2 regions of the Sedimentitalea todarodis genome follow, and region 2 is predicted to be linked to the other one. Evidence: riboswitches for the same ligand, from Rfam matches in the RefSeq annotation. Region 2 holds a riboswitch; the other holds the start of a gene.

Region 1 (14,547 bases), on a different contig from region 2:
CATTTCGACCAATGCGGACCTCAAAGTGCAGGCCGATCCCAAGGGCGCGCTGATTTACATGGCGGCCAATTCCAGTGATCCGATCCTTGGCAGTCCCAAGGTTGTCGAGGCGCTGCGCTATCTTGTCGACTACGAAGGCATGGCCAACAGCTTCCTTCAGGGTCAGTTTCAGGTGCATCAGGCGGCGTGGCCGTCAGGTCTCTGGGGGTCATACGACGAAACCCCGTTCAGCCTTGATGTAGACAAGGCCAAGGCGTTGCTGGCCGAAGCGGGCTATCCGGACGGGTTCGAAGTTGCGATCGACACGCTGACGGACTCTCCATACCCTGATATTGCCCAGTCGGTGCAGGCAACCCTGGCGCAGGCCGGGATCAAGGCCACCATCACCACAGCCGAAGGCAAGACGCTGTGGCCGATGTACCGCGCGCAGAAGCATCAGCTGATCCTGGCACAATGGTCGCCCGATTATGTCGATCCGCATTCCAATCTTGATGCCTTTGCACATAACCCGGACAACCGGCCCGAGGCCAAGCTGACCGGCGTTCTGGCCTGGCGCAATGCCTGGGCGGATGACAACATGAACGCGATGGTCGTCGAGGCCCGGAACGAGCCGGATCTGGGCAAACGCGAAGCGCTGTATCAGGAGATCCAGAAGGGCCTTCAGAGCAATTCGCCCTATGCGATCATGTTCCAGCAGACCGAACAGGCGGTGCTGCGCAAAGAGGTCGAGGGCTATGTCTCGGGAGCGACATTCGATCTCATCTTCTATCGCAATATCACCAAATAGGCCGGTGATTTGACCGAAACAAGCACAGCTGCAGCGACAGGCTCATCTCTGTCGCTGCAGCGCCCGTTGAAGGCCGTCGCGAATGTGCTGTTGACGTTGGTTCTGACCTTCATCGGTTTGACCGCGATCACATTTACCATCGGACGGGTGATGCCAACTGACCCGGTTCTGGCCATCATCGGCGATCGCGCCCCGCAGGAAGCCTATGACCGGGTCTATCTGGAAATGGGCCTGGATCGCCCGATCTACGAACAATACGGTCGCTATCTGAACGAACTGGCCCATGGCGATCTGGGCACCTCGATCATGACCTCGCAGCCGGTGCTGGAGGACATCAAGCGGTTCTTTCCCGCAACGCTGGAACTGGCCACCATCGCAACCCTGATGGGAGTGCTGATCGGTGTGCCGATGGGCGTCTGGGCCGCGGTCAATCAGGGAAAGTTCATCGACCACGCAGTCAGGGTGCTGGGCCTTATCGGCTATTCCGTTCCGGTGTTCTGGCTGGGCATGGTCGCCCTGTTGATCTTTTACGGCAATCTTGGCTGGGTCGCGGGGCCCGGGCGACTGGATGTCTATCTTGACGGAATCGTCGAGACGCAAACCGGATTCATCCTGATCGACGCCGCCCTTGCCGGAGAATGGGACATCTTCCGGAATGCAATCTCGCACCTGATCCTGCCCGCCTCGATCCTTGGCGCATTCGCACTCGCCTATATCGCACGGATGACGCGCAGTTTCATGCTGGACCAGCTCAATCAGGAATACATCCTGACCGCCCGCGTCAAAGGTGTCAGCGAACCGGCGGTGATCTGGCGCCATGCCTTTCGCAATGTGTTGGTGCAGCTCATCACGATCATCGGGCTGACCTATGCGTCGCTGCTGGAAGGTTCGGTTCTGACCGAAACGGTGTTTTCTTGGCCCGGTATCGGCCAGTATATCACCACATCGCTGTTCAACGCCGACATGAACGCGGTCCTTGGCGGAACAGTTGTCGTCGGCACCTGCTTTGTCGGAATCAACATGCTGTCGGACCTGCTTTATAAACTGGTCGATCCAAGGGCACGGTCATGAGTGACAGCAACGCACCGAAGGCCAACGGCGGGCTGCGTGCATGGCTCATGTCCCCTGCCCCGCAATCGAAATTTCAGGCCCGCTGTCAGCGCAGCTATCTGAGCTGGCTGGCGTTTCGGTCAAACCCGATCGCGATGACGGGTCTAGTGATTATTCTTGGCCTGATCCTGATGGCGATCTTTGCGCCGGTATTGACCGCGACCAACGGGTTGGAACCCGATCTTGCGAACCGGCTGCAACCGTTCAGCGCCGAACATTGGCTGGGCACCGATCAACTGGGCCGCGACATCTATGACCGGATCATCTGGGGCTCGCGCATCACGCTGTATATCGTCGGGCTTGTCTCGGTCATCGTCGTGCCGATCGGATTGGCGATTGGCACGATCGCTGGCTATCTCGGCGGATGGGTCGACAATGTGCTGATGCGCATCACCGATATCTTTCTGGCGTTCCCGCGCCTGATCCTCGCCCTTGCACTGGTGGCGGCCCTGGGTCCGGGGCTGGAGAACGCGGTGCTCGCCATCGCCCTGACCACATGGTCGCCCTATGCAAGAATTGCGCGGGCCGAGGTTCTGACCATCCGAAATGCGGAGTTCATCCTTGCCGCACAGGCACAGGGCGCATCCACCTTTCGCATTCTGCGCCGCCACGTGGTGCCGATCTGTCTGTCGTCGGTCATCGTGCGGCTGACGCTGGACATGGCGGGGATCATCCTGACGGCGGCGGGGCTTGGCTTTCTGGGGCTAGGCGCACAGCCGCCGCTGCCGGAATGGGGTGCGATGATCTCGACCGGGCGGCAGTTGCTGCTGGATCAATGGTGGGTGCCGACGGTGCCCGGCATCGCGATCTTCGTGGTCAGCCTCGGCTTTTGCCTGTTGGGTGACGGCCTGCGCGACGCCCTTGATCCGAAGAACACCGACACATGACGCCGCTGCTCTCCGTCAAGGACCTGCGGGTCACGTTTGAAACCCACAGGGGGCCGGTCAAGGCCGTGCGCGGGGTGTCGTTTGATCTCGGTCGCGAACGGCTGGGCATCGTGGGGGAGTCGGGCTCGGGCAAGTCACAGACCGGTCGCGCCCTGCTGCGCCTGTCGGCGGGCAACGGGCGCGTATCGGCCGACAAGATGGAGTTTGACGGAATTGACCTGATGACTGCTTCGGAACGCAAGATGCGTGGTATTCGCGGGGCGCGGATTTCGATGATCATGCAGGACCCGCGCTACTCCCTGAACCCGGTGCTGAGGGTCGGCGACCAGATCGCCGAAGCGTTTCTGGTGCATTCCTCGGCCAGCAGGCGCGAGGCGCGGGCGCAGGCCTTGCAGATGCTGAAAACCGTGCAGATCCGAGAACCGGAAAAAGTGTATCAGATGTATCCGCATCAGGTATCGGGCGGTATGGGGCAGCGGGTGATGATCGCGATGATGCTCATCCCGAACCCGGACATCATCATTGCGGATGAGCCAACCTCGGCGCTGGATGTGACGGTACAGATGCAAGTGCTGGCGCTGCTCGATGACATGGTGCGCGAACGGGGTATGGGGCTGATCCTGATTAGCCACGACCTGAACCTTGTCGCGTCGTTCTGTGACCGGGTGCTGGTCATGTATGCCGGTCGGGTCATGGAAGTGATTGAAGCCGGTCGTCTGAACGAAGCAAAGCACCCCTATACGCGCGGTCTGCTCAACTGCGTACCGGAACTGGACGAGCCACAGGATATGCTGCCGGTGTTGCAGCGTGATCCGGCATGGGTGACAGCAGGTGATTGACGTCAGCGAACTCAACGTGACATTTGGGCAGGGTCGATCCGAATTGCGCGCGGTGCAGGACGTATCGTTTCGCATCGAGGCGGGAGAATCCTTTGGTTTGGTTGGTGAATCCGGCTCGGGCAAATCAACCGTCCTTCGCGCGATCTCTCGGCTGACGCAGGACTGGACAGGCTCGATAAAGATCGCCGGTGCCGAACTTGAGCATCGCCGCGACCGAAAGACCACCCGACGCATGCAGATGGTGTTTCAGGACCCCTACGGATCGCTGCACCCCCGGCACACGATCAATGATATCCTGATGGAACCTCTGGAAATTCATCGGATGGACCGGCGTGAGGCGCGGGTTCTCACGGCGCTGGAGGATGTGGGTCTAGGGATAGAGATGCGGTTTCGCTATCCCTATCAAATTTCGGGCGGACAGCGGCAGCGGATTGCGATCGCGCGCGCCCTGATCCTTGAACCCGAGATACTGTTGCTGGATGAGCCGACCTCGGCGCTGGACGTGTCGGTACAGGCCGAAATCCTGAACCTGCTGAAACGTATTCAACGCGAACGCGGGCTGACCTATCTCATGGTCAGTCACGATCTCGCCGTCGTCGCCCATATGTGCGAGCGCGTCGCCGTGATGAACCGGGGGCGCTTTGCCGAGGTGTTGACGACAGAACAACTGCGCTCTGGCACGCCGAAACAAGACTATACAAGGCAACTCCTGACCGCGAGCGGGCGGTATGACCGCGATGTCGCCAAGTCGTTTGTGAGTTTCGACTAGGCGGCGGCGGGCCCGATGGTCTGTGCACCCCCTTACGCATCGGGAGCAGACACGCTAGGATTGCTTGACCACTTCACGCACTACAGTCATATCAACGTACAGATAATTGTTTATAAAAGAAAACTCCGGAGATCACGGATGACAGCACATGATCAGATTTTCGATCTGAAAGCCCGCATGGGACAGTCCATCATCGGGCAAACTGATGTGATCGACCGGCTGATCATCGGGCTTCTTGCCAACGGCAACCTGCTGGTTGAAGGCTTGCCTGGCCTCGCCAAGACCCGCGCTATCAAAGCCATGGCCAAAAATCTGGATGCAAGGTTCAGCCGCATTCAGTTTACACCCGATTTGCTGCCATCCGACGTCACCGGAACCGAGGTCTATCTGCAGGGTGCGGGCAAGGCCGAATTCCGTTTCGATCCCGGTCCTATTTTTGCCAACATCGTGCTCGCCGACGAAATCAACCGCGCCCCTGCAAAAGTGCAGGCCGCGCTGCTGGAAGCAATGGAAGAGCGGCAGGTGACTGTTGCCGGTACCACCCACAAGATGGAGCCGCTGTTCATCGTGATGGCGACTCAGAACCCGATCGAGCAGGAAGGCACTTATCCGCTGCCCGAGGCACAGATGGACCGGTTCCTGATGCATGTGAACATCACATATCCGCCGGTCGAAGACGAAGTCGACGTGATCCGGCTCGTGCGCGGCGAGGAACAGGCCGCGCATGCGCCGGCGCCGGATGCCAAGGAGACCCCGAAAGAGATTGCACAGCAAGCGGTATTCGATGCCCGCGCCGAGATCGGGCAAATCCACGTGTCGGACGCAATGGACCGCTATATGGCCGATCTGGTCTATGCCACGCGGACGCCAGCAAGGCTCAGCGAAGATCTGGGCAACTGGATCGAAGTCGGAGCCAGCCCCCGGGCATCTCTGGCACTTGATAAATGCAGCCGCACCCACGCCTGGATGGCCGGGCGCGACTATGTCGACCCGCAGGACGTGCGGGCGATCGCGCATGACGTTTTCCGCCACCGTATTGCCCTCAGCTATGAAGCGCAGGGAGACGGCAAGGTCACCGACGACATAACAGACGAGATCATCAAGCTGGTCGCACTGCCCTAGGCGCGGCGCGAGAGGGATCATGACCAAGAGCGCCCAGACAATGGCAAGCCAGCACGACCCGCGCGTGCATGTGGATCTGCGCCAGTTGTTGCGGCTGGCGGGTCCGGCGCGACGGCTGAGCCTGCTGCCCCGGCAACCGGCACAGTCGGTTCTGAACGGTCGCCATGCATCCAAGCTGCGCGGGCGGGGGCTGAATTTCGAAGAATTGCGGAATTACTTTGCCGGCGACGACATCCGCACCATCGACTGGAAGGTGACGGCGCGCACCGGCGAGCCCCATGTCCGGGTCTATACCGAGGAACGCGACCGCCCGGCCCTGCTGCTGGTGGATCAGCGGATGTCGATGTTTTTTGGCAGCCGCGTCTACATGAAATCGGTGATTGCCGCCGAGGCCGCCGCATTGGCGGCACATCGGCTGCTGGCGCAGGGGGATCGCGTCGGCGGGTTGGTGTTCGGTGACGACGCAATTGCCGAACATCGCCCGGTGCGCGCGCCCGCCGCAGTGAACCGGTTCCTGGCCTCGGTCGCCGATGCCAACACACGGCTTCACGCGACCCGTGCCGTGCCGGAACCCGGATCGTTGAACGCGGCCCTCAAGGCGGCGGGCCGGATTGCCAAGACCGATTACCTGGTGCTGGTTTTCTCTGATTTTGACACCATTGACGTTCAGACCGAGCGGCTGCTCAGGTCACTGGCACAGCATAACGATGTGCTGCTCTTCTGTGTATCCGACCCGCTGGCCGACGCATTGCCCGAAGGGTTTCGCGTTGCCATTTCCGATGGCGAACTGCAGGCCGAGATCAACGGAGCCGATGGCAAGGTGCGCGAACGGATCGAAACCGTTACACGCGGGCGGTTGGCCAAGCTTGACCACTGGTCGCGCAAATACGGGCTGCCCTTCCTGCCACTGACAACGGCACGACCGGCTCTGGAGCAACTCTCGCACCTGCTCGGCCAGACAAGGCGCACCAGATGAACGGCGATCTGGACGGGCTGAACTTGGTACAATTGCTCGACCGGCTGGAACCGGCACCCGAGCCTCTGCCGATCTCGCTGATGCCACAGACCGTGGGCTGGGTCTGGCTGGGCATTGGGTTGGTAGTTGCCTTGTTACTGTTGATCCGAGAATTTCTTCGCCATCGTCGCGCAAATGCCTACCGCCGGGCCGCACTGGATGCGTTGTCCGAGGCTGGCGATGACCCTGCCCGCATCGCTCAGATCATCCGACGTACGGCCCTGACGGCGTACCCGCGAGAGGAGGTTGCCGCACTGACAGGAGAACACTGGCTTGCGTATCTGGACCGGACCCTGCCCGGGGATGGATTTTCCAACGGTCCCGGCCGTGTCCTCGCGAATGCGCCCTATACGAGCGTCGTCCCGACACCTGGACTCGCAGAACTTGCACGGCACTGGATCTCGGGCCACAGCACAGCGCGGCGAGGGCAGCGCACATGATTACGCTTGCGAATCCATGGCTGCTGCTGCTGCTGCCCGCGCCCTGGCTGATCTGGCGTTTCATGCCGCCGCACAAGGAACAGGTCGCCGCAATCCGCGTGCCGTTCTTTCGCATGTTGACCGAAGCGGCGGAAGAAACGCCATCCGTCGGCGCAACGGTGCTACGTCGCAGCAAGCTTCAGATGGGTGCCGCCATGGCCATCTGGGCACTGATCATGCTGGGCCTCGCCCAACCCGAGCGATTGGGAGAGCCGATCGTCATTGAACAATCGGCGCGCGACATCGTTTTGGCGCTGGATATTTCCGGGTCGATGGACGAACGCGACTTTGTCGGAGAAGGCGGCGCACGGCAACAGCGCCTCGCGGCCGTGATATCGGTAATGAAGGATTTCATCGCCGCGCGTGACAGCGACCGGATGGCGCTGATCGTGTTTGGCAGCAAGGCCTTTGTGCAGGCGCCGTTTACTGAAGACTTGCAGAGCCTGGATGGTTTCCTGGATCAGACACAAGTCGGCATGGCCGGTCCCAACACGGCAATCGGCGATGCAATCGGTCTGGCGGTACGCACGTTCGAGGCCAGCGATGTGGACGAGCGGTTGATCATCCTGCTGAGCGATGGCGCCGATACCAGCAGCCGCATGACCCCGATCAATGCCGCCACGATCGCAGCGGATCGCGGCGTCGTCATTCAGACCATCGGGGTCGGCGATCCCGTGGCCTCGGGCGAAGACAAGGTGGATCTGGGTGCCCTTGAAAATATCGCCGCACGCACGGGCGGAGCGTTCTTCTTTGCCAACGACGCCGAAGCTCTGGGCCAGATTTATGCGCAGATCGACGAGATGACCCCTCGCATCACCAAGAGCACCAGCTATCGACCAACCGAAAACCTCTCGTGGATCGCCGCAGGTGCGGGGCTGTTGATCGGCCTGTGTACCTTGTCATTCCTGACCATCCAGGCACGGCGGAGGACAACATGATCGAGACACTGGAGGCCTTCCATTTCCTGCGGCCGCTTTGGCTGCTAAGTCTTCCGGCCATCGCCGCACTCTGGTATCTTGCGCGACCCCGCAGGGTTACCCGCGATTTCGAGGCCGCCGAAATTGCCCCCCATCTGGCCGATGCCCTGAAGGTTGGTGACGCGGGCTCGCGCCGGGTCTATCCCATTGACGGGGTGGCGACGGGCCTTGCGCTTCTGGCGCTCGCAGCCGCTGGACCCAGTTGGAGCCGCATCCCCAACCCGCTGGTGTCAGAGACCGCGCCGCTTGTCGTCGCCCTCAAGGTCACCGAGTCGATGGAAACGGCGGATCTTGCGCCGTCCCGGTTGGAGCGCGCCCGGTTCAAGATCCTCGACCTGATCAACGAACGCGCCGGCGCTCGAACCGCGCTGATCGCCTATGCCGGCAGTGCACACAGGGTTTCCCCTCCGACCGAGGACCCGAACATCCTGCGCCCGTTGCTGCAGGGGCTGAATCCGGCCGTTATGCCGGTGGCCGGAGACGATCCGGCAGCCGCATTGGCGCTCGCGGTGGAGATGAACGAAACCACAGAGACACCAGGCGCCATTCTCTTTGTGTTGGACGACCTGAACCCGGCGGATATCGCGGCGTTTGAGGCATCAGGCGACGCACCACTGCCACCGATCGTCATGCTGGTGACCTTGCCGGATGGTCAAATTCCGTCACAGCTTGACCGGCTGAGCGACGTCACCGTCGTTCCCTTCAGCGCCGATGACAGTGACATAGCCCTGATCGAACGCAGCCTGCGGTCGGCCCACAAGGCTGCGTTGCTGGCTGATGACAGGCTGAAATGGGAGGATCGCGGCGCGTGGTTGCTCTGGCCCGCCGCACTGCTGGCGCTGTTGTGGTTCCGCCGCGGCTGGACCATGCGGTGGAGTGCTGTGATCCTGCTGGTGTTCGGGCTGCATGTACCTACGGCAGGACAGGCCGAAGGATGGAAGGATTGGTTCCTGACCCCGGATCAGCAGGGTCGGCTGGCCTATGAAAACAAGGACTACGCCCGGGCGGCAGACCTGTTTGCGGACCCGATGTGGCGTGGATACGCACAGATGCGTGCCGGTCAATACGCCGACGCCGCCGAGACCTTTGCCGGGATCAGCACTGCGGATGCGGCCTTTGCAGAAGGGCTGTCGCGTATTCGGAACCGGCAATACCGCCCCGGCGCGCGGGCGTTCGAAACGGCGCTGGAACGGCAACCGGATTTTCCAGCGGCCGAGAACAATCGCGACATTGCCTGGGCCATCGTCGAATACGTAGAGACCGCGCAGGAACAATCGGACACCGGAGAAGAGAGCGGCATCGGTGCGGACGAAGTTGTCTTTGACAATGAATCGCAGCGCGGTGCCGACACCCAGATCGAGGCCCCGACCGAAGACGCCGCCCCACAGACTGCGCAACAGTGGATCGACAGCATCGACACCGACATGGGGGATTTCCTGCGCAGCCGGTTCATTCTGGAGAACAGCGAGGCCGCGCTATGATCCCGCGGTTTGCATTTTCTCTTGTCCTTGCCTGTTTCGCAGGGGGTCTGGCATCGGCACAGGAGCCTCAGATCGGTTTCGAACTGGAGACCGACACGGTTGTCGTCGGCCAGCCACTGGTCCTGCGTATCAAGGTGCTTGTACCGACTTGGATGCCGAATTCACCGGATTTCCCGACACTCGAGGTTCCGTCATTGATGGTGCGGCTGCCGGAACGGGCCACAAACCCGATAAGTGAAAGGATCGACGGTGAGACATGGTCGGGCGTGCAGCGCGCCTATCGGTTGTATCCGCTGGCCGCCGGCGAATACCAATTGCCGGCGGGTGAAGTGGCGATCACCTATGCAGATCCCGACACAACCGACCCGATCAGCTACTCCACACCGCTCCCGGATATCGGGTTTGAGGCCAGCTTGCCGAAAGTCGCCGAACACTTGTCTCCGCCCGTTCTGGCCAAGGGATTCGAGCTTGAACAGACGATCGACGGTGAAAGCGAACTGGCAGTGGGGGATGCGATCACTCGGACATTGAGCGCGCACATCGAAGGGACCACGCCGGTTCTGATCCCGCAACTTGCCAAAGAGAGCGATGCAACGGCCTTGCGGCCCTATCCAAAGGACCCGGTTGTCACGGAAAGCGAAGACCGAGGCACGTTGTCCGGGACCCGCATCGAAACGACCACTTATGTGGCACAGACAGATGGCACAATTGCCCTTCCCGAAGTCGCGATTGACTGGTTCAATCTGGAGACCGGAAAGATCGAAACCGCGTCGGTCCCTGAAATCTTGCTGACGGTGACGGGCGCCCCGCCGAAACCGCCCGAGCCCGCAGACATCGCCAAATGGCTTGGTCTCGCGTCTTTGGCCCTCGCCATCGGTTGGGGTGTTTTCAAATGGTTACTGCCCACGATTGCCCAGTGGATGGACGCGCAGCACGACAACTGGCGCAACTCCGAGCACCATGCCCATCACGCGGTTGTTGCCGCGATTGCACAGCAGGATCTTTTCGCAGTGATGGTGGCCCTGAACAATTGGAAAGCATTCGCGCCGGCCGATGCATCAGACAACTTGGCTGACCTGAACAGCGCGCTTGCCAAGGTTGGGGCCGCTCGATTTGGCGTCGGGGAACAGCAAGATGCACCAGATCATTGGCGGCAGGTCGGTGCGCTGTATCGCAAGGCGCGGGCGCGGATACGGACCACGCGGCGCGCGAGTTCCACCCACTCGAGCCTGCCTCCGCTCAATCCCTGATCCGCGCCGGGCCTTGCATCTTGAAACGAACCGATGGCATCTGCGAACAGCTTTGAAGTCCCCACTCAAATCAGTTGCGCGAATCAATCCGATGCCCTAGACGCCGCTTCATAGTGAAGGCTATGCCGGGAGAAGGCGGGTTACACCGCCGCCGAAGGAGCAACCGCCCCGGAAACTCTCAGGTCCAAGGACCGGTATGGCTGAAACACTCCGGAAAGCGGCTCGCAAGGCCCACCGTAGGAGAAAGCCCATAATTCGGGTGAAGCTCTCAGGTTCCATGCACGGAGGGGGCACGCGGCATATGCCGCACGTGCAAGGAGCATGTCCATGACCAAAGTTGCCGTTATCGGTGCCGGTGTGACCGGCCTGACCACCGCCTATGAACTGCTGGATCGCGGTTTTGACGTGACTGTTTTTGACCGCCACCGCTATGCGGCGATGGAAACCAGCTTTGCCAATGGAGGCCAGCTCTCCGCCTCCAATGCCGAGGTCTGGACCCAGTGGGGCATCGTTCTGAAGGGCCTCAAATGGATGCTGCAGGCCGATGCGCCATTGCTGGTAAACCCCGCCCCCACCCTGCACAAGATGCGCTGGATGGCAGAGTTCCTGTCAAATATCCCGCGGTACAAGCAGAACACCGTTGAAACTGTCCGGCTGGCCATTGCTGCGCGCGCCGTGCTGTTTGAAATGGCCGACCGCGAAGGCATCGATTTTGATCTCGAGCGCCGGGGCATCCTGCATTTCTATGATCGCGCAACCGACATGGCACATGCCCGCAAGGTCAACGCATTGCTGGCCGAAGGTGGCCTCGTGCGCCGCGAGCTCGCCCCCGATGAAATCCGCGATATCGAACCGGCGTTGCACGGCAACTTTGTCGGCGGTTTCCTGACCGATAGCGACAGTTCCGGTGACATCCACAAATTCACCATCGGCCTGTCCCGCGCCTGTGCCCGTCGCGGCGCCACGCTGCGCTATGGAGCGCAGGTCGAAGACCTGTCGGCAGAGAACGGCACCGTGCGCGTGACCGAAGCAGGCCGCGACGAGGTTTTTGATGCGGTTGTCGTCAGCGCCGGGATCAAGAGCCGTGGCTTTGCCCGTCAGCTCGGAGATCGCGTCAACATCTACCCGGTCAAGGGGTATTCAGTCACGGTGAACCTTGACGACGCCGAAAGCCAGGCCGCCGCGCCCTGGATCAGTTTGCTGGATGATCGTTCCAAGATCGTGGCCAGCCGTTTTGGTGCCAACCGTTTCCGCATTGCCGGAACCGCCGAGTTCAATGGCGACAATCGTGACATTCGAGCCGATCGAATCCGGCCGCTGACCGAATGGTGCGAGCGTCACTTCCCCGGTATTTCGACCGAAAATGTCACGCCCTGGGCGGGCCTGCGACCGATGATGCCATCAATGCTACCCCGCGTCGGCGCCGGGCAGGCACCGGGTGTATTCTACAACACCGGGCATGGTCACCTTGGCTGGACGCTGTCTGCCGCAACCGCCCGCATCGTGGCCGCAACGGTCGCAGAAGCGCATGGATCAACCGGGGCTGCCCTGCCGCGCCTGCAACCGGCGCTCGCAGCCTGATCATCCGGAATGCACAGCCCTCCGCCCCGCATAACACGGCGGAGGGCTGCCATTCGCCGGTTTGGCTCCGTTCACTCTGTCAGCGAGTCCCGGACCCAAGGTAGGTTTCAATCTCGGATGTCGCGGTCGCATCCAACCCCGGCAACAGGCTGGCATGGTCCTGCTCGGCTTCGCCCATGTCAGGCAGGTGATGCGCAATGCCCTTGTGGCAATCGATGCAGGTCTTTTCCCCGGTGAAGAGAAACCGCTCGTGCGCCTCGGCGGCGCGCTTGCTCTGACGGGTGATATCCATCGAAATCGCGGAATGGCAGTTGCGGCATTCCAGCGAGTCGTTCGCCTCCAGTCGCGCCCATTCGTGGCGCGCCAGATCGAGACGTTTCTCGAGGAACTTTTCACGGGTGTTGATTGTGCCGAAAATCTTGCCCCAGACTTCCTTGCTGGCCTGCATTTTGCGGGCAATCTTATGCGTCCATTCATGCGGCACGTGGCAATCCGGACACGAGGCGCGCACCCCTGACCGGTTTGAATAGTGGATGGTCGGCTTCAGTTCCTGAAACACGTTGTCCCGCATTTCATGGCAACTGGTGCAGAAGGTTTCCGTGTTGGTGATTTCCAGCGCGGTGTTGAACCCGCCCCAGAAAACGATCCCCATGATAAAACCACCGATGGTCAGAAAGCCCAGTGAAAAGAAGGTGCTGGGGCGACGGGCAATCCACCAGACCCGTTTGACAAAGCGCCACATCAGTTTGCCTCGTCCTGCTGTGACTTCACATAGTCAAGGACACTGTCGACATCCGCAAACGAATTTTCCACCAGCGGGCGCGCATCATGCTGCACGACATGGCATTGGGTACAGAAGTAACGGCGCGGGGTGACAGCGGCGAGTGTCTGACCGTCGCGGTTCATGAAATGTGTTACCGAGACCATCGGTGCCTGGCTGATTTCGACGGCCGTGCGGCTGTGGCAGGTCAGGCATTTGTTGGCATTCACGTCGATCTGGTAATTGTCGATCTGATGCGGGATCAACGGGGGCTGGTCGGGATAGTTGCGCACTTGCCGGATGTCGGTGTTGACCACGCCGGGTATTTGCGTGGCCGCACCATCCTGATCCAAAGGTATGTCCGGACGCAGCGTCGCGACCTGATTTTCCGCCAGGGCGATGCTGCCAACGAACAGAACGGCAAGCAGTGGAAGGAATTGCAGACGTTTCATATCACACCTCACACGGCTTCGATGCGCACGGCGCATTTTTTGAAATCGGTCTGTTTGGAGATCGGGTCGGTCGCATCCAGGGTAAGCTTGTTGATCAGCCTGCGCGCATCGAACCAGGGAACAAAGACCAGGCCGCGCGGCGGTTTGTTGCGCCCCCGTGTCTCGACCCGCGTTCGCATTTCGCCACGTCGCGAGATTACCTTAACCTCGGAGCCGCGCCTGAGATTCATCTCCAAAGCATCATCGGGATGCATATAGCAAAGCGCGTCGGGAACCGCGCGATACAGTTCGGGTACACGTTGCGTCATCGATCCTGAATGCCAATGCTCCAGCACCCGTCCCGTTGACAACCACATCGGGTATTCAGCGTCGGGGCTTTCGGCGGCGGGCTCGAATGGCAATGCAAAGATATTGGCGCGCCCATCCTTCTTTCCGTAGAAATCGATCCTTTTCCCGTCGCGCACATATGGGTCGTATTCACCGTTGAAACGCCAGCGAGTCTCCTTGCCATCGACCACGGGCCATCGCAGACCGCGTACCTCGTGATAGGTCTCGAACGGGGCCAGGTCGTGACCGTGACCACGCCCGAATTCGGCATATTCCTCAAACAGACCCTTTTGCAGGTAAAATCCGAAATCCTGCGCCTCGGGATTGGCGTATTCGTCACTGACCTCATCAAGCCCGAACTGGTCGACCTTGCCGTTGGCGAACAGCACATCGAACAGTGTCTTGCCCTTGAATTCGGGGCTGGCATCAAGAAGCTCGGCGGGCCAAACCTCGTCCGTGGTAAAGCGTTTGGAAAACTCGACCAGTTGCCAAAGGTCGGATCGTGACTCGCCCGGTGCATCCACTAGCTGGTGCCAGAATTGCGTGCGCCGCTCGGCGTTGCCATAGGCGCCTTCCTTTTCGACCCACATGGCGGCCGGCAGGATCAAGTCGGCGGCCTCGGCGGTGACAGTCGGGTAAGCGTCGGAAACAACGATGAAATTCTCGGGATTACGATACCCCGGGAGCCCCTCGTTCATCATGTTGGGGGCG
Region 2 (14,547 bases):
TCGGTCCGGTCGGTCTCCGACAGCACTCTGAATCCCGCCCCGGTCAATGCATCCCGATAGACCTGTGGCGCGCTCAGGGCATTTTGTTCTGGCCCGCTTGCCCATGGAACGGGAAAGGTCAGTTCCGGTTCGTCCACTGCCATGACATCGTAAATTCCGAACAGGCTGCCCGGCTTCAATACCCGTGCCACTTCGGCGGCCAACGCGGCCTTGTCGGCAATGTTCATCCCGACATGGATCATGTACGCAACATCGAACTGATCATCGTCAAACGGCATGTCCAGAATGCTGCCCTGCCGCAAATCGACAAGGTCCACCATCAATGCCTGACCGGTGAGCGCATTGCCTGCCGTGACAAAATCTTCGGTCAGATCAAGCCCCGTCACCCGCGCGGTGCTGACCTTGGAGACGTATCGCGCCGGCCCACCCAGACCACAGCCCAGATCCAATACCCGGTTTCCCGCCGAGATATCGAGGCGCTTGAGCAGATGCTCGGTCGCCTGCCGGCCGCCAATATGGAATTCATCAAACAGCGCAAGGGTTTCAAGATCCAGAGGCCGCTTTGCGCCAGCCTTGGCCAGTGCTGCCTCGATCCGGTCCAGCAGCGATCTGCTGGAGTAGTGTTCGGCAACTTCGGACGCTTCCGACATTGCACGCCTCCTCGCGGTGATAGGCCATCATAGCGCTGCAAGATTACCCTACGTCAACAAAAGAAATGTTTCGCGCGATTTCAGCCGTCTTTCGCGCGGAACAGGCCGCCAAGTGCGTTCTTGATGATGCCGCGTACAGAGGGCCGGCGCCCTGGGGTGAACGGCAGCGGGCGGCAGACCTCCATCGCGGCGACTCCGACCCGGGCAGACAGGGCACCGTTCACCAGCCCTTCGCCAAAGCGACGCGACAGCTTGGACAGGATCGAGCCGCCGAGAATCGGTTCCAGCAGATCATCGCCCACAGCCACGGCCCCGGTGGCAACAAGATGCGTGAACACCGCCCGTGTCAGCCGCCAGCTTCCGATCAGACCCGAGCGCCCGCCATAGATCTCGGCCACGCGCCGGATCATCCGCAGATTTGCGGCGAGCGCGGTTATCACATCGGCCAGCGCCAGCGGCACCAGCGCGGTCACCGTAGCCACCTGCCGCGCAGCAGCTTCGACTTCACGGCTGGCAGCGGCATCCAGCGGGGCCAGAAGCTCTGTTTCGGCAAGGTTCAGAAGGCCCGAGGCATCGAATTGCTCATCCATCCGTTCGGTCAGCTTTTGTCGGCCCCACTGGGTGTCATCCCGCCCGGCGTAAAAGGCGAGCAATCGCCTGGTGACCACGCGCGCCTGGCTCAGATCACGTTCTGCCAGCGCCGCGTCGGCAGCACGGTGCAGCGTGTCGATGCGGCCCAATCGGGCAATCGCCGCCATCTCGCGCAGCGCAATCACCAGCAGCACCAGGAGCATCGCAGCAATCAGCCCTGTGACGATCCAGCCCAGCACCGGCGCGCGCGCCAGCAAGCCTGTCACGAAATCCCAGGCTGCCACCGAAATCATCGCGCCGATCACCGCGCTGGCCAGCCCCCAGAACCACCGCGCCAGCCGCGAGGGTCGCCGCGCCGCCAGTCGCGCCGCCATCTGCATGGCCTGCCCGTCCGGCGCAGGCATATCCGGCACCGGTGGCGCGTCGACAACCGATACCGGCGGCTCGCGGTCTTCCAGATCAATCAGAACGGGCCCATGTGTCATGCGGCGATCTCCTTTTGCCAGACATAGGTCCAGGCGGGCTGTGTTGCATCAGGCCGGGCGCGATGTGCGGGCGGGACGGGCACGAACCCCGCCCGCGCGTAAAACCGCCGCGCACGGGTGTTTGCACCGGATGTTTGCAGATGCAGGCGCGATACCTCGCATTTGGCCTTCTCGACGAGTCGACGTCCAATTGCCTGCCCGCGCGCGGTCGCGGCGGTATAGAGCGCACAGATTTCCTGTCCGTCCCGTGCCAGAAAACCCTGCACACCGGTCCCCGACATGGCAACCGTGACCCAGTTTCGCTCTATCATCACACCACAGTAGCCGATGGCCTCTGCTGCCGAAAAGACCTCTGCATTCGGAGCTCTTCGCAACGATTGCCAGAGAATGTTCCCGGTTGCCCCTGCATCCAGTGGCGTCGCTGCACGCAATACGACCGTCACAGCCGGTCACCGATCAGAAACTGGGCGACACGGTCAAGCCGGATGTGCGGAGGGCCGTCGCCGGGCCGCAGGTCGAGCGGCGCAGGCGCAAAGGACATCACCTGGTAGTCCGCATCCAGCCAGCCCTCGGCCCCGGCCCGTGCCGGGCCAAGCAATTGCGCCGGGTCCTTTGGCAGTTCACCGGGATAGAACGCTGCTGCCTTGCCGGTGTCCAGCAAACGCCCGCGGACACAGCTCAGATCGCGCCCGGCATGTGCACGGACCTCTTCGGTGGTGGCCCGCAAGGCGGCGATGGACATCGCGACAGTGTCGGCCCCGGCGAATTGCGCGCGGTCCCGCGCCTCGCGGGTCAGCGCTTCCATGATCGCGGTCAGGCGGGCGTGTTGCAGGTGGTGCAGGTGGTCGGCCTTGGTTGCGGCAAACAGGATTTTCTCGACCCGTCGCCCGAGCAACAACCTGGTCAGAAACGCGTTTCTGCCGGGGCGGAACGCGCCCAGGATATCGGCCATGGCGCCGCGCATGTCCTCGACCGCCTGCGGCCCCTTGTGGATCGCGCCAAGCGCGTCGACCAAAACCACCTGCCGGTCAATCCGAGCGAAATGGTCACGAAAGAACGGCTTTACCACTTCGGACTTGTAGGACTCGAACCGCCGTTCCATCTCGCGTGCCAGCGAACGGCGCGGGGCGCTGCCTTCTGCGGGCAGGGGCGCAAAAGTCAGAACCGGTGACCCGGCCAGATCACCCGGCAGCAAGAAACGCCCCGGCGTGCAATCATAGAACCCCGCGATCCGCGCAGCCTGCAGATAGTCGGTAAACGCGCGCGCCAGTTTCTGCGCCACGGGTTCTTCGAGCGGTGCGTTCTGATCCACCTCGGCCAGGCTGGCGCGATATTCTGCTGCGGAGGGACGACCTTGCAGCCGCTGAAGCGTTTCCTCGGACCATTGCGCATAGGTCTTGTCGAGCAGAGCCAGATCCAGCAACCATTCGCCGGGATAATCGACGATATCCAGATGGATTGTCCGCGGCCCCTGCAGTCCCGCCAGAAGGCCGGTGGGGCGCACTCGCAAGGACAGGCGCAACTCGCTGATCGCGCGGGTGCTGTCGGGCCAGTGCGGGTCTTTTGCGGTCAGCGCGCCCAGATGGGTTTCATAGTCAAATCGGGGCACGGTATCGTCTGGCTGCGGTTGCAGAAAGGCGGCTTCGATCCGCCCCTCTTGTGCGGCGGCCAGCCCCGGCATTCGGCCCCGATCCATCAGGTTGGCGACAAGCGAGGTGATGAACACGGTCTTGCCGGACCGGGCCAAACCGGTCACGCCCAGTCGGATCACCGGTTCAAACAGTGTTTCGCTGATTGTGTCGCCCACGGTTTCGATGCTGCGCACCAGACCGTCGGCTATGGATGAAATGACCAAACCTGTACCCTGCCCCACGTCTTTGCCCCAAGATAGGGGGCGGAGGCAGGTGTTACCAGTCTTGCCGTTTCGCGCGCTGCAGGGTAGCAGCGCGCCATGCCACGTTACGCTCTCAAAGTCGAATACCAAGGTGCGCCCTTTGCCGGATGGCAAAGGCAAAAGGAGCAGACGTCGGTGCAGGGCGCGATTGAGACCGCCCTGGCCCGGCTGGAGCCGCGCGAGCACACGATCGCTGCCGCCGGACGGACCGATGCCGGCGTGCACGCGCTTGGTCAGGTGGCCCATTGCGACCTGTCGCGCGACTGGGATCCGTTTCGCCTGTCCGAAGCGCTGAACTATCATCTCAAGCCCGCACCGGTGGCGATCGTCGCCTGCGCACAGGTTTCGAACGACTGGCACGCACGCTTTTCAGCCGTCGAACGCCGGTATCTGTTTCGCCTCATGATGCGGCGCGCTCCGGCGACGCATGAGGCCGGGCAGGTCTGGCAGGTCAAACATGCGCTGGATGTCGGGGCAATGCAGGCCGCAGCCGATCAGTTGATCGGACGACATGACTTTACCACCTTCCGCAGCACGATCTGTCAGGCGGCAAGCCCGTTCAAGACGCTGGATGAATTGCGCATCGAGGACGTCGAGAGCTTTTTTGGACGCGAGGTACAATTTCACGTCCGCGCGCGATCGTTCCTGCACAATCAGGTGCGCAGCTTTGTCGGCACGCTGGAACGCGTCGGGGCCGGAGCGTGGACTCCTGACGATGTGGGCAGGGCTCTGGCCACCCGTGATCGCGCGGCTTGCGGGCCCGTCTGCCCGCCGCAGGGATTGTATCTGGCGGCGGTGCGCTATCCGGAAGACCCGTTCGCCTGAGTTTCACCGCAAATGACGAACGGAGCGACATCGTTTCAGAGACTTGCCGGGTTACCCTGCACGGCTGGACGATTCATCCAATGGCATCTCTGCGGAGCCATGGAAGGGGTGAGGGGCTCTGCCCCTCACACTCCCCGGAGTACTTGCACAAAGATGAAGAGAGAGCGGATCCGATGATCAGCTGATGAATGAACCTGTCGTCACTCCTATTCAGCGGCTTCCGCGTACTCGTCCATCGGCGGGCAGGTGCAGACAAGGTGGCGGTCGCCATAGACATTGTCGACGCGGTTCACCGGTGGCCAGTATTTGTCGACCCGGAACGCACCCGGCGGGAAACAGCCCTGTTCGCGCGAATAAGGGCGATCCCAGTCTTTCACCAGGTCCTCCATCGTGTGCGGCGCGTTCTTGAGCGGGTTGTTCTCCTTGTCGATCCGGCCTTCTTCGATCTCGCGGATCTCTTCGCGGATCGCCAGCATCGCGTCGCAGAACCGGTCCAGCTCGGCCTTGGTTTCGCTTTCGGTCGGCTCGATCATCAGGGTTCCGGCGACAGGCCAGCTCATCGTCGGAGCATGAAAACCATTGTCTATCAACCGCTTGGCGATGTCATCTACAGTGATACCTGCACTGTCGGCATAGGGGCGCGTGTCAAGGATACATTCATGCGCCACGCGACCGGTCTTGCCCCGATAGAGCACGTCATAGGCGCCTTCAAGCCGCGTGGCGATGTAGTTGGCGTTCAGGATCGCCACCCGTGTCGCCTGGGTCAGCCCGTCGCCGCCCATCAGCAGACAATAGGCCCAGCTGATCGGCAGGATAGACGGCGATCCAAAGGGCGCCGCCGAAACAGGCCCCTCCTGTCCGCCGGTCGCCGGATGGCCGGGCAGATGCGGTTCAAGATGCGCCTTGACCCCGATCGGTCCCATGCCGGGTCCGCCGCCGCCATGCGGGATGCAGAATGTCTTGTGCAGGTTCAGGTGACTGACATCACCGCCCAGATCTCCCGGCCGGCTGAGACCGACCATGGCATTCATGTTGGCCCCGTCGATATAGACCTGACCGCCATGATCATGCACGATCTTGCAGACCTCTGTGACGGTTTCCTCGAACACCCCGTGGGTCGAGGGATATGTCACCATGCAGCCCGCCAGATCGGCAGCGTGTTTTTCTGCCTTGGCCCGGAAGTCCTCCAGATCGATATCGCCGTTCGCCGCCGATTTGACCGGCACGACCTTCCAGCCGACCATGTTGGCGCTGGCGGGGTTGGTGCCATGCGCGCTCATCGGAATCAGACAGATGTTGCGGTGCCCTTCGCCGTTGGCCCGGTGATAGGCCGCGATGGTCAAAAGGCCCGCATATTCGCCCTGTGCACCGGAATTCGGCTGCATCGACAAGCCGTCATAACCGGTGATCTGGCACAGCTTGTCGGACAGATCGGTGATCAGTTCGTGATACCCAAGGGCCTGATCTGGCGGGCAGAACGGGTGCAACCGGGAGAATTCGCGCCAGCTGACGGGCATCATCTCGGCGGCGGCATTCAGCTTCATCGTGCAGCTGCCCAACGGGATCATTGCCCGGTCGAGCGCGAGATCACGGTCCGCGAGGCGACGCATGTAGCGCATCATCTCGGTTTCGGCGCGGTTCATGTGAAAGATCGGATGGGTCAGATAGTCGCTCGTGCGGTGCAATTGCGAAGGCACCCGGTATTCCGGGTCGAACTTGTCATCGGTCCGGATGATACCAAAGGCGCGCCAGACCGCCTCGACATTCTCGGGGCGGGTGCATTCATCAAGGCTGATCCCGACCCGGTGTTCACCGACGCGGCGCAGGTTGATGTTCTCGTCTACCGCCGATTTCAGAACAGCGGCCTGCAACGGTCCCACGTCAACCGTGATCGTGTCAAAGAACGACTGTGGATCGACCTTGAACCCGGCTTCTTCCAATCCCTTGGCGAGCCGCACCGTCTTGCGGTGAATCCGTTGCGCGATGGCCTTGAGCCCCTTGGGACCATGAAACACGGCGTACATCGACGCCATGACTGCCAGCAGCGCCTGCGCGGTACAGACATTGCTGGTCGCCTTTTCGCGGCGGATATGCTGTTCGCGGGTTTGCAGCGACAGGCGATAGGCGCGGTTTCCATGGCTGTCGACACTGACCCCGACCAGACGTCCCGGCATGGCGCGGGCATACTCGGCCTTTGTCGCCATATAGGCGGCATGGGGCCCACCATAGCCCAGCGGAATGCCAAAACGCTGGGTGCTTCCCACCGCGATATCCGCACCCATCGCGCCCGGCTCCTTGAGCAGGGTCAGCGCCAATGGGTCGGCGGACATGACCGCAATCGCATTGCTTTCATGAAGCGCCGCAATCTGTTCCGTGAAATCGCGCACATGCCCGTAGGTGCCGGGGTATTGAAACAGCGCGCCAAAGACCTTGTCGGCCTCAAGCTTGTCAGGGTTGCCCACGATCACTTCGATCCCCAGCGGCGCGGCGCGGGTCTGGATCACGGCGATGTTCTGCGGGTGGCAATCGCGGTCGACGAAAAACGCCTTCTGCCTGGACTTGGCGAGCCGTTGCGCCATCGTCATCGCCTCGGCACAGGCAGTGGCCTCATCCAGCAGCGAGGCGTTGGCGATCTCAAGTCCCGTCAGATCGCTGATCATGGTCTGGTAGTTCAGCAACGCTTCCAGCCGTCCCTGGCTGATCTCGGGCTGATAGGGCGTATAGGCGGTATACCACGCCGGATTCTCAAGAATGTTGCGTTGGATCGCGGGGGGCGTCACGGTTCCGTAGTAGCCTTGCCCGATCAGGCTCGTCAGAACCTTGTTCTTGGCCGCCGTGAGCCGCATGTGGTGCAGCAGTTCCCGTTCGGATTTGGCACGACCGAAATCCAGTTTCTCTTTCTGCCGGATCCCGGCAGGCACCGTATCATCAATCAGCGCCTCGATGCTTGCGGCCCCCACCGTCGCCAGCATCTGGTCCATCTCTTCGGGTGACGGGCCGATGTGACGGCGATTGGCAAAGTCATATGGCAGATAGTCGGTCGGCTCAAAAGGCATCGCGTGTCTCCGGTAATGGCGGGGCCGCATCACGTGGCGCCCCCCTGTCATTCTTCTTGTCAGAATGTTTGCGCCAGACGCAGCCGCCTCTGGCGCTGGCTCTAGGCGATGAAGTCCTTGTAGCCCGCCTCGTCCATGTAATCCGCCATCGGGCCGGTATCAGACGGTTTGAGCTTGATGAACCAAGCCGCGCCCTGCGCATCCTCGTTCACCAGTCCCGGATTGTCTGCAAGGGCCGCGTTCACCTCGACGATCTCGCCATCCAGCGGCGCGAGAATGTCGCTGGCCGCCTTGACGCTTTCGATCACCACGATCTCGTCGTCCTTGGTCACCTCGGTGCCTGCCTCGGGCAGCTCCACGAACACCACGTCGCCCAGTTGTTCCGCCGCGTGCTCGGTGATCCCGATCACGATCAGTTCACCTTCTTCCAGCAGCCATTCATGTTCTTCAGTAAATTTCATGTCCGGATTTCCCTCTTGGACTAACGCTTGAAATTGGCTGCCACGAACGGCAGCTTTGCGACTGTGAGCGGCAGGCGCTTGCCGCGCAGCTCGCCGAAAACCGTGGTGTCGGGCGCGGCGAGCTCGGTCGGGAGATAGCCCATCGCAACCGGCCCACCGACTGTCGGGCCAAAGCCGCCCGAGGTAATCGTGCCGACCTGATCGCCACCTTCTGCCCCGGCGAACAGCGCAACACCTTCGCGCATCGGCGCCCGGCCTTCGGGCCGCAGCCCGACCCGCTTGCGGGCTGGCCCCGCTGCCATTTGCGCCAGGACCGCATCGGCACCGGGAAAGCCGCCCTCGCGCGCTCCGCCCGCGCGGCGCGCCTTCTGGATCGCCCAGTTCAGACCTGCCTCGGCAGGCAGGGTGGATTCATCAATGTCGTGACCATAGAGGCAGAGCCCGGCCTCGAGCCTCAGAGAGTCGCGCGCGCCCAGCCCGATGGGGGCCACGGCATCTTGTGACAACAGCAAGCGCGCCAGCGCTTCGGCATGACGGTCGGGCACCGAAATCTCATATCCGTCTTCACCGGTATATCCCGACCGCGACACCCAACATTCCACGCCGTCCAGAGCCACGGTTGCGACATCCATAAACGCCATGTCGATCACGCTTGCATTGAGACCGGCCAGCACGGTTTCCGCCTGCGGCCCCTGCAACGCCAGAAGTGCCCGATCCGTCACCTCGGTCACGGTGATGCCCGGCTCCAGTGCCGCTTTCATGCGGGCGATGTCGGCGGCTTTGCAAGCGGCATTGACCACCACATAAAGATGGTCACCCCGGTTCGCGAACATGAGGTCGTCAAGAATGCCCCCGCTGTCGTTCAGAAACAGGCCATAGCGCTGTCGTCCCTCGCCCAGACCGGCCACATCCATCGGGACGAGCGTCTCGAAGGCAGCGGCAATATCCACAATCGGCGCGCCGGACAGGATCACCTGCCCCATATGGCTCACATCGAAAAGCCCGGCATTGCTGCGTGTCCAGCTATGCTCGGCCATGATTCCGTCGGGAAACTGGACCGGCATGTCATAGCCGGTAAAGCCAACCATCCTCGCGCCCAATTCTACATGCAGCGCGTGCAATGGTGTTCTTTTCAGATCGGTCATACCTGCTCCTGTCACAGGCCGATGCGATTTTCTAAAATCATCCCGGCACCCCAAAATCGCGCGGTATCGCGCGGCACGATGCCCCCTCTGTCCTTTCGCCTGAGATCGCTATCCCTTCGGCGGACGCGGTGCGCCTCTCTCCAGAGCTTCAAATGCAGACGGTCCCTTTTGCCTGAGAGTTTCCGGGGCGGTTGCTCCTTCGGCACCGGACGATTCGACCGGTTCTCCCGCATGCACTGGTATACGGTAGCGCCCCTGCGAAATTCGGGCAAGCCCCTGCGTGGGGAGGCGATTGCGCATCGGGTGGGCGCATCGAGAGGGCAAGGGTGCCTGCGGCTCCGGCATGACGAAACAAGTTGTTCGCCTGGCCCAAAATCCGGTTGCCGAGATCGCGTTCGTTGGCGAGGATGGCCGCATGCCCCAGACGCCTCCCAAGAAACGCCGCCCTGCCACTGCGCTGATCGCATTCGCGCGCGCTCTTTCGATGGAGGAGCCCGTTGAACATGACGAAGTCGACGATCTGGTCGATTCCGTCTGTCTTGACCCGGCCGAGCGCATCTCGCTTGTCTCGGCGCTCCAACAGGTCAATCATGACGAACTTACGCTCGTGATCACCGATTTGCTCGGCAGACGGATCGCCCGGTTGCGCGAGCGGGAAAGCGGGTTGCGGGATCTCGACGAAGTGGTCGGAGTTTGGACACAGCGGCTGAGTGCCGGAGCGCTGTTGGCCGCAGCGGGCGCAACGATTGCCGGCGCCCTCGCCGGCGAAGCGGCGATTGCCGCGCTGGCCGTGCCGACCATCGGAGGCATTGCGGTTGCACTCGGCAGGCTGCGGCTGCGACGCGGACAAGCCGGGCTTTGCCGGGAACGTGAAGAAACCGAACACCTGCTGCGGTATGCGCTGGAAGCCCTGAAATTACGTTAGATTATGGCTCGTTCCCGGCAGATGCGGTTGATTCAATGCGAACTGTAGTCGCTTTCGAATGCATCGAAGGTGGAATTTTCACCAGAATCGACTATATTGGATTCAGAGAAGGAGAACCGTGATGTTCGAGACCCTTGGTTTGGACAGTCTTATACTCGGAACCAGCGTTTGCGTCGGCCTGATCGGCTTGGGTGCGGCCTCGTACATGAGTTTCCGTGCCCGTCAGGCCGAGGCTGTGCCGGATGTCGGCAAGAGTGTCGAATCGGCACCTTATCACCGCCTTCACAACATTCTTCCGATTGAACGCTGAAACCGCGGGCCAGCCTAGCCTTCCGGCCCCATCCTGTTAAACCAGTCCAGATCACGCACGCTGATCACCCCGGACAAGATGATCGTTACCACGATCGCCCAGATCACCAGCGCAACCGCCGTGCTGATCAACGCCTTTCTCTTCAAATTATGGACTTCGGGTGCCCCTGCATGAGTTCCCGGTTCGATCTTGCCTTCATCACCCTGAGTCCGCACACGGATCGGCAAGGCGATGAAGAACGTCATGAACCAGATGACCGCAAATAGAACAATTGCTGATGTGATGGCCATGCAGGGCTCCGTGCTTTTGGTAAGTCGCGACTCAGACCTGTTCCAGTTCGACAAGACACCCGTTGAAATCCTTGGGGTGCAGGAACAGGACGGGCTTGCCATGGGCCCCGATCTTGGGGTTTCCGTCGCCCAACACCCGTGCGCCTGTCGATTTCAGATGATCGCGCGCCGCCAGGATGTCGTCGACTTCATAGCACACATGGTGAATACCGCCTGATGGGTTCTTGTCGAGAAATCCCTGAATCGGGCTGTCGTCACCCAGCGGATACAAAAGTTCGATCTTGGTATTGGGCAGTTCGATAAACACCACGGTCACCCCGTGGTCGGGTTCGTCCTGCGGCGCGCCGACTTTGGCACCAAGGGCGTTGGCATATTGCGATGACGCGGCCTCCAGATCCGGTACGGCAATGGCGACATGGTTCAGGCGTCCAATCATGGGTCTTTCCTCATCTGCTGTGGTGCAGACCTTATGCGTTGGTCTATCGTCAAGGGCAATGGGACCAAATCGCCCATTGAACCAGATGGAAAACGCGTTAGCGCGATCATCGCCTCCGTGCACTGGCAGGCCTTGGCGCCCATGCCAACCGACAGAGATTGCCGCAGGCCCGATCGCACTTGCATGGATGGATGGATTGCTCACAAGACCCTCTGCGCCCTGCCCCGCAAGACTTGCGCAGCTTATCGGCCGAAGCGTTTATTGATCGATACAACATCTGCGCGGCGCATCGGTGCCGGCACCACTACGCCTCGAAGGTCAGCGTGACCCGGTCACCGGAAAACCACGTCCTGCCATATTCGACCGGAACCCCCGCGCCATCGATGTTCACGCTGGTTGTACGCAGCAGCGGGTCGCCCTCCCTCACCTGAAGATGCAGGGCTTGCGTGGCATCGGCCAGCACAGCGGTCAGCCGCGTGGCGGCACGCGTGTAGTCCAGGATGCCAACCCGGCGCAGCGCATCGGTCACGCTGCTTGTCTCGCCAAGCGCGCCGTCGATCCCCTCGAGACGCTCCAGCGGAAACACGCTCTCAAACACCGCCACAGGCAATCCATCGGCAAGCGACAGACCGTGGTAGGCGCAGACATTTTTCCCGGCGACAATTCTAAGCGCATCCGCCTCGCCCATCGTGCCCGCGCGTATTTCGATCTGAAGGACACGTTTGCGTGGAATTCGCCCTGCCGCCAGAAGGTTTTCGTGAAAGCGGACCCGCTGCCCGATCGGATAAGTGGCCGGTGCCGCCGCCACGAATGCACCGGAACCGCGTCGCGTCCGGACAAACCCGGCCTTTACCAGGTCTGAAAGAGCGTGGCGCACCGTGTGGCGGTTGACCCCGAAACGCGCCGCCAGCGTGGCTTCGGTCGGCAGCTTGTCACCCGGCCCATAGCGGCCCTCGGTAATATCGCCCAGCAAGGCACTGGCAATCGCGCGCCAGACAGGTGTGCGTGGACGGTCATGTTCAACCAAACTCTCGAAAACTCCGCTGTCCAAAATCGTCGAATCTGTTATGATATGTCTAGTTGTATAGTATTCAGAAAAGTTGTCGATATGGAAGAGGCCGAGCGCGAATGCCGGATGGCCCTGACGGTCAAAGCGATCAACGGGTGTCTGCCGGGTCTTTTCGATCAGAGCGGACCCCGGCCCAACGGCACACCCGTACATCCTGACCGCTGGGCGACATTCATCGTCAATGTCGAAACCTTGACCAGCGGCACCCGCACCATCAGCGCCCTGAAAATCCGCAACACAATGGCATTGTCTCGACCTGACGTCGCAGCACGAGCCTGTGTTCGTTGGCGTGAGTTTGGTGCCCGGCAGTCCACACCAGAGCAAGCCGCATGAGCAACTGGCGCCTCATCGTGATCGTCGGGCCATCCGCTGTGGGCAAGGACAGTGTTCTTTCCGGTATCGCGGCCGCCAAGCCGGCCATCCGGCTCGTGCGCAGGGTCATAACCCGTGCGCCGGAGCTCGGAGGCGAGGACTACGACTCTGTTACAGCCGAAGAGTTTGGCATACGGGTTGAAAGCGGCGCGTTTTGCCTGACCTGGCAAGCGCACGGGCTGCTTTACGGCATTCCCGCCGATGTTCTGACGGATGTTGGATTGGGGGCAACATGCATCGCTAATTTATCACGGTCCGCGCTGACCCAGGCGGTGCGCATCTTTCCTGATCTGCGCGTGCTCAACATAACCGCCAGCCCCTCGGTTCTGGCCAGCCGGCTGACCAAACGCGGCCGCGAAAGCGAAGGTGAAATCAAGCGCCGGCTTGCGCAGGCCGAAAAGCCGCTTACGGATGGCATCGACGTTGCCGAAATCCGCAATGACGGTCTGTTGACTGAAACGGTGGCGATGGCACTTGCAGCACTTTATCCGGTGAGGGCATAGCGTTGGATCATCTCGAACCGCCCATCCGCCCGCTCGCCCACCAACGCAATCGCGTCCATCACGAAAGGCTCGGGCAAGGCGGGAAGGTGCTCGGCGAGAATGCCCTGCCAGCGATCGACCTGATCGGGCGAAAGCCGGCCGGTCAACGTCATGTGAAAACGGAACTCGTCCATCACGTGAGGATAGCCCCATCGAACCAGCATCTTGTCCTGCCGCGCGGACAACCGCGACCTGCGGCGACGCGCAAGCTCGACCTCGGTTACAGGCGCGCGCAAGCTGTCGGGTTCACGCACACAGGTTGCTGCGATACGCGCGATCCCCTCGCTATCGCCCTTGGGCGTCAGCGCCAGAAACCGCCCGAGCCGCGACAACTGCAATCCATCGCATGTGGCAGGGGCACAGGATACAGCCATCGTCTCAACCGCCGCCGCGAGCCTGTCCGGGCCACACCCCTCCAACAATCGGAAAGGCGTTTTCAATGTGCCGTGAAAGCCGTATTTTTGCGGTGCCGCCGAAATGCCGTCAAGTCCTGGCAGGTGTGGCTGATCAACTGCACGACCAGACACCAGATCCCACCCCAGCCAACGCGCCCCGAAATCCGCCAACGCGCCTTCGGGCGGAACGAAGTAAATCGCAAAACGAGAATATGACATGAACTCTCCTCTTGATCCGACAGCCTTGCCAGATGCTGGTGACGGTTCCATGTCAGACGATCTATGCCTTGCCAATGCCCGTATCGTTCTGCGCGATGCCGTGATTACCGGCAGCATCACGATCGAACATGGGGAGATCACCCAAATCACCGAAGACGGCGCGTTGCCTGACGGAGCCATCGACTGCCGTGGCGATATTGTCATACCGGGGCTGGTCGAACTGCACACCGACAACCTCGAGCGCCATATCGAACCACGCCCCGAAGTCGATTGGCCGCATTTGCCCGCGATCCTGGCCCACGACAGCGAATTGGCGTCGACCGGGATCACCACAGTGTTCGATGCGCTGCGCGTCGGGTCTATCCACGGCGGAAAGGTGCGCTATGCTCCTTATGCCCGAACCCTCGCCAACGAGTTGCTGGAGGCACAGGCAGCGGGCCACCTGAAGATCAGCCATTTCCTGCACCTGCGTGCCGAAATCTGTTCGCAAACGCTGCTGGAGGAACTGGCCGAATTTGGCCCGGAAGACCGCGTCGGTATCCTGAGCCTGATGGATCACACGCCAGGTCAGCGACAGTTCCGCGACCTCATCGCGCTGAAAACATACCTCTCGAAAAAGCGCGGTTTCGACGATGCCGCGTTTGCAAAGCATGTGGCGAACCTGAAGTCGCTCCAGAAGACTCACGGCGAAAAGCACCTGGCCGGAGCGGTGACCGAAGCGCGCCGGCTGGGTGCAGCTCTGGCCAGCCATGATGACACGACCGCAGAGCAGGTCGCGGTCTCGGGCAGCCATGGTGTCGGCTTTGCCGAATTTCCCACAACGCGCGCGGCAGCGGCGGCCTGTCGGGAGCACGGCATGGCGGTGATGATGGGCGCGCCGAA

What was found. Region 2 has a riboswitch for glycine ahead of gcvT (glycine cleavage system aminomethyltransferase GcvT). Riboswitches for the same ligand answer to the same signal wherever they lie in the genome.
Region 1: another riboswitch for glycine. It lies ahead of QO231_RS13080 (D-amino acid dehydrogenase); the one in region 2 lies ahead of gcvT (glycine cleavage system aminomethyltransferase GcvT).

The regions. Positions count from the first base shown of each region.
Region 1 covers NZ_JASMWN010000010.1:3,852-18,398, reverse strand. The annotation lists gene QO231_RS13135 (ABC transporter substrate-binding protein) at 1-787, shown strand, start outside; gene QO231_RS13130 (ABC transporter permease) at 797-1,858, shown strand; gene nikC (nickel transporter permease) at 1,855-2,784, shown strand; gene QO231_RS13120 (ABC transporter ATP-binding protein) at 2,781-3,623, shown strand; gene QO231_RS13115 (ABC transporter ATP-binding protein) at 3,616-4,392, shown strand; gene QO231_RS13110 (AAA family ATPase) at 4,531-5,514, shown strand; gene QO231_RS13105 (DUF58 domain-containing protein) at 5,534-6,490, shown strand; gene QO231_RS13100 (DUF4381 domain-containing protein) at 6,487-6,969, shown strand; gene QO231_RS13095 (VWA domain-containing protein) at 6,966-7,946, shown strand; gene QO231_RS13090 (VWA domain-containing protein) at 7,943-9,466, shown strand; gene QO231_RS13085 (hypothetical protein) at 9,463-10,716, shown strand; glycine riboswitch at 10,833-10,920, shown strand; gene QO231_RS13080 (D-amino acid dehydrogenase) at 11,044-12,297, shown strand; gene QO231_RS13075 (cytochrome c3 family protein) at 12,377-13,039, opposite strand; gene QO231_RS13070 (nitrate reductase cytochrome c-type subunit) at 13,039-13,509, opposite strand; gene napA (nitrate reductase catalytic subunit NapA) at 13,518-14,547, opposite strand, start outside.
Region 2 covers NZ_JASMWN010000001.1:200,727-215,273, reverse strand. The annotation lists gene QO231_RS01030 (class I SAM-dependent methyltransferase) at 1-650, opposite strand, end outside; gene QO231_RS01025 (YcjF family protein) at 731-1,726, opposite strand; gene QO231_RS01020 (GNAT family N-acetyltransferase) at 1,723-2,169, opposite strand; gene QO231_RS01015 (YcjX family GTP-binding protein) at 2,166-3,581, opposite strand; gene truA (tRNA pseudouridine(38-40) synthase TruA) at 3,678-4,445, shown strand; gene gcvP (aminomethyl-transferring glycine dehydrogenase) at 4,652-7,501, opposite strand; gene gcvH (glycine cleavage system protein GcvH) at 7,603-7,962, opposite strand; gene gcvT (glycine cleavage system aminomethyltransferase GcvT) at 7,983-9,107, opposite strand; glycine riboswitch at 9,257-9,347, opposite strand; gene QO231_RS00990 (hypothetical protein) at 9,451-10,032, shown strand; gene QO231_RS00985 (hypothetical protein) at 10,154-10,342, shown strand; gene QO231_RS00980 (DUF1467 family protein) at 10,357-10,632, opposite strand; gene mce (methylmalonyl-CoA epimerase) at 10,664-11,068, opposite strand; gene phnF (phosphonate metabolism transcriptional regulator PhnF) at 11,373-12,095, opposite strand; gene QO231_RS00965 (hypothetical protein) at 12,084-12,470, shown strand; gene phnN (phosphonate metabolism protein/1,5-bisphosphokinase (PRPP-forming) PhnN) at 12,467-13,012, shown strand; gene QO231_RS00955 (DUF1045 domain-containing protein) at 12,994-13,665, opposite strand; gene QO231_RS00950 (alpha-D-ribose 1-methylphosphonate 5-triphosphate diphosphatase) at 13,664-14,547, shown strand, end outside.